Regions from separate parts of the Sulfitobacter alexandrii genome, predicted to be linked through region 1. Evidence: riboswitches for the same ligand, from Rfam matches in the RefSeq annotation. Region 1 holds a riboswitch; the other holds the start of a gene.
The links. A riboswitch is a leader RNA that binds a small molecule or an ion and turns the genes downstream of it on or off. The one in region 1 is predicted to bind thiamine pyrophosphate.
Positions count from the first base shown of each region.

Region 2: another riboswitch for thiamine pyrophosphate. It lies ahead of BOO69_RS22250 (NUDIX hydrolase); the one in region 1 lies ahead of BOO69_RS15005 (YkoF family thiamine/hydroxymethylpyrimidine-binding protein).

Region 1 is NZ_CP018076.1:3,057,164-3,059,362, reverse strand. It holds gene BOO69_RS15010 (ABC transporter permease) at 1-164, opposite strand, end outside; gene BOO69_RS15005 (YkoF family thiamine/hydroxymethylpyrimidine-binding protein) at 221-832, opposite strand; TPP riboswitch at 825-930, opposite strand; gene BOO69_RS15000 (ABC transporter ATP-binding protein) at 1,128-2,199, shown strand, end outside.
Region 2 is NZ_CP018081.1:234,493-236,691, reverse strand. It holds gene tnpC (IS66 family transposase) at 1-182, shown strand, start outside; partial or broken gene BOO69_RS22255 (bifunctional hydroxymethylpyrimidine kinase/phosphomethylpyrimidine kinase) at 214-363, opposite strand; gene BOO69_RS22250 (NUDIX hydrolase) at 360-809, opposite strand; TPP riboswitch at 844-960, opposite strand; gene BOO69_RS22245 (HPP family protein) at 1,060-2,199, shown strand, end outside.

The DNA.
Region 1 (2,199 bases):
TGGCGGAATATGGCGGCCCGGTCGACGACAAGGCCGTTCAGCACGTCGCTGGGGGCCGGGAGCACGAGCGGCGACAGGCCCGCAAAAGCCACGTAGCCCTCCCAGCCCCCGAAGAAGGCCACCGCCAGCACGCCGGCCGGAAAGATATGTCGCAAGACCACCATGGCTCACCGGACGGCGGCGCGATCCCCGTGGGGTTGCACCGCGCACCCGTGGAGGATCAGGTCAGGCTGGGGCTGTTGGCAGAAGCGGTCATGTCGATGGTGACATGACCCTCGGCCGGACCGAAGCGCAGGAACGCCTGCCGCAAGGTTTCAAACACGGCGCCGGCGTCGCCCCGCAAGCGCGTGCAGAAATTCTTGGTCTTGTGGAAGCAGCCGCTCGACCTCAGGAAGTCGATGCAGCCATAGATCTCTTCCATGTGGTTGCCGCTGCCCATGACATAGAGCGAGAACTGCAGGTCGATGTCCACACCGGTTTCCGGCGCGGACCGGACGGCCGCCGCCGCTTTGATCTTGCGTTCTTCAAGGCTCTCGTCCTGGGCCTTTTCCAGCACCTCGCACCGGCAGGCGGGATCGTCCGCTTCTCCCGGACAGCCGCGCGACAGGGTGACGTGCATCGTCACGTGTTCCGGCCTGCGGGCGGACGCCGCAAACAGGTCGCGGATGGCGCCGAACAAGGTTTCCGGCGCGCCGACCATCAAGGTCGACATGTCGTCGGTCTCGATCTTCAGGTCGGATCTGTAGGGGGACAGGGCCTCGAGCCCGGAGGTGATGACATCCACGAAATCGGACGTCATGGGGTAAAGTGACACTTGCGCGCCTATGAACATGCTGGCTCCTCGCTCCGCTGGTATTATCCAGATCAGCTGTGAAGGGTTCGCGCGGTTGCGCATCTCAGCCCCTGAACGGAGCACCCCTGGTTATGTCCGGGCACCGTGTCTTCTGCGGCCCGGCAAGTCAACAGGGTGCCTGCCGGAATTTTTGGGACAGGCCCGAATGCGCCCGTTCCGCAAGGGGCAGAAAATATAGTTTACAAAAAACATCAACATTATTAACCCGAACCGGCGGGTCCCGATCTCCTTGGTGCCGATCCTGATTGTCTTGCCATCTGCCGGGGCTTTTCCGATGCTGAGTAACTTCTTCGATTATTACCGCCCCTGGAAAAAGCTGTTCTGGCTGGACTTCGGGTGTGCCGTGGTATCCGGGCTGCTGGAGCTTGCCTTTCCACTGGCGATCAAGGGGTTCATCGACGTGCTGTTGCCCCGCGGTGACCTGGGCATGACGCTGCTGGCGGCGGTGGGGCTGCTGTTCATCTACCTGCTGAATGCCGTCCTGATGACCGTCGTGATTTACTGGGGTCATATGCTCGGCATCAACATCGAGACGGAGATGCGTCGGCGTGCCTTCGCGCATCTCCAGCGCCTGTCGTTCTCCTTTTTCGACAAGGTCCGCACCGGCAAACTGGTGGCGCGGGTCACGCGAGACCTCGAAGAGATCGGGGAGGTGGCCCACCACGGCCCCGAAGACCTGTTCATCGCGGTCATGACCTTCGTGGGCGCCTTCGCCCTGATGCTGACGATCAATGTCGAACTGGCGCTCATCACGGCCGTGATCGTACCGGTCTGCGTTGCCATCGTGACCGTCTACGGCGGGCGGATGACGCGAACCTGGCGGTCGATCTATTCCCGCGTCGCCGACTTCAACGTACGACTGGAAGAGAACATCGGCGGTATCCGGGTGGTTCAGGCCTTTGCCAACGAAGACCACGAGGCGACGCTGTTCGCCCGGGACAACAGCGGCTATCGCAAGACGAAACTCGCGGCGTACAAGCTGATGGCAGGGTCATCGGCGCTCAACTACATGGGGATGCGTCTGATCCAGGTTGTCGTGATGGTCGCCGGCGCGGCATTCGTGCTGCAGGGGGCGTTGACGACAGGCGGGTTCGTGGCGTTCCTCCTGCTGGTGACGGTGTTCTTTCGCCCGCTGGACAAGATCGCCGCGGTGATCGAGACCTATCCCAAGGGCATCGCGGGCTTTCGCCGATATCTCGACCTGATGGCGACGGAACCCGACGTGGCCGATTCACCCGGGGCCACGGTCGCGCCCGCCTTTCGGGGTGAAGTCCGGTTCGAGAACATCCAATTCGACTATGGCGCGGGCCGGCCCATCCTCAAGGACATCTCGCTTGCCGTGGGCG
Region 2 (2,199 bases), on a different replicon from region 1:
TTGCTGGGCACGATGAAGGCGGACGCACCTGGGGGCGCATCGCCTCGCTCATCGCCACGGCAAAGATCAACGGGATCGAGCCCTTCGCCTACCTCAAGGCGACGCTCGAGGCGATCGCGGCAGGCCATCCTGCGCACCGGATCGACGAGCTGCTACCCTGGAACTTCAAGCCGTCCAGCTGAACTCCGGTGGGGCGTAGACGCCGCTTACGAAGGACCGAACGCCGCAGGTGTTTTGCGCCACCACGGCCGTGACGACCGAACAGGCATAGGCGCCAAGCGCCGACATGGTCTTGATGTCGGCCTGGATGCCGGCGCCGCCGGACGGGTCCGTGCCCGCAATGGTCAGGACGTTGGCGATCATGTCGGTGCCCCCGCCATCAGGGCTGCGGCCTGGTCCGCAACTGCGCCGACATCGCGGCTGAGCGCGAGGCTGCCATCCGTCAGCGCGGCAAGGTCGATCCAGCGCGCCTCGAGCGCGTCATCTGCGGCAACCGGAACCCCGGCGATCCAGCGGAACAGAACGGCGATCAGGATGAAATGGCGGCGCAAGGTGCCGGTGCCGTCGTGATCAAAGGCGTCGAGCGCCGTGATCACCCGCAGCGGGTCTGCGGAAACGCCGGTCTCCTCGGCCAGTTCGCGGATGGCTGCGTCGAACAGGGGTTCGCCCTGGTCAATCTTGCCGCCGGGAAATCCCCAAAGGCCCGCATCGGGCGGATTGGCGCGACGCACGAGAAGGACCTGGGTGTCGCGCACGACTACGGCGATGGCCGCCGGGATCGGGCGCGGGTCTGTCGGTTGATATGGCAAGGCGGCCTCGTCATTCTGAGGCCGGCAAGGGCAAGAGAGCGCTGCGATCCTGTCCCTTCGCCGGCATGATCCGGATCAGGTTCAAAGGGTCACCGCGCTGCAATCGCCAGCGATATCTCAGCCCCTTGTCGGGACACCCCTAGGTGAGCGGCAGCTTATCAGGCTGAGCGCCCGGTTCAATGCCGTGCGGATGTGCTTGCGACTGCCGTCGCTTGCTGAAACTTTAGGCAAAACAGACAAGGCAGCAGTCATGGAGTCCCTGTTCCGTTCGCTTGGCCCGGTTATTGGCCGCCCCTCGCCAGCCGGAGCCCTTCGCGCCGGGATCGGCGCCCTGATCGGGCTTGGGGTGACGGGCGCATTCCTGTTGTCGCCCGTGGTCGACCTGACGCTTGGCCTTTACCTGATTGCCCCGTTCGGTGCGACGTCGGTCCTGCTGTTCGCAGTGCCCAACAGCCCGTTGGCGCAGCCGTGGTCGGCGGTGGTGGGCAACACTCTCGCGGCACTGGTCGGTGTGGTGGTCTGTTCCGTGGTCGCTGACCCTGTCCTGCGGATCGCCCTTGCGGTCGGGCTGACGATTACGGTCGGCATCCTGTGTCGCGCGATCCATCCCCCGGCGGGTGCGGTCGCCATGACAGCGACGATGAGCCCGGAGGCGGTCGAGCGACTTGGACTCTGGTTCGCGATCGCGCCCGTCGCCACGGGCACCCTCGCGCTGTTCGTCTGTGCTGCGATCTACGCCCGGCTCACGGGGCGCAGATATCCATTCCGCCAGTTCGATGAGCCAAGTCGCCACCGCACCGAAGATCCCGATCCCGCCAAGCGCATCGGGCTGTCCCGAGAAGAACTGACGGAGCTTCTGGATCGCTATCGCCAGTCGTTCAACTCGGGTGTCGAGGATCTGGCGCGATTGATCGGCGCGGCCGAGTTGCAGGCCGCCGCGCACCGGACAGGTCCGCTTCTGGCGACCGACGTCATGTCGCGTGATCTGGTGACCATTGGCCCGGACACTCCGCTGTCAAAGATTGCGGACCTGTTCAGACATCATCGCTTTACCTCGCTTCCGGTGACCGGGGTCGAGGGGCGTTATCTTGGCGTGATCTTCCAGATGCACCTGATCGACCGAGCGCGCGAGGATGCGCTTCGGCTCGACCGTGGATATCTCGCGGCGTTTCGGCGCCTGATCGACCAGGGTCGCACGCAGCCGGTCCGAGCCAAGGACATCATGAGCGTCGCCGGGCCTCGGGCGGTACCGGCGACTCCGGTCGGGGTGCTCCTGCCGATGATGGCCGATGGTGATGTCGATGCGGTGCCGGTCCTTGAAAAGGGCCGGATCGTCGGCATCGTCACCAGGACGGATCTGATCGCCGCCCTCGCGCGGTCCGGGCTGCGG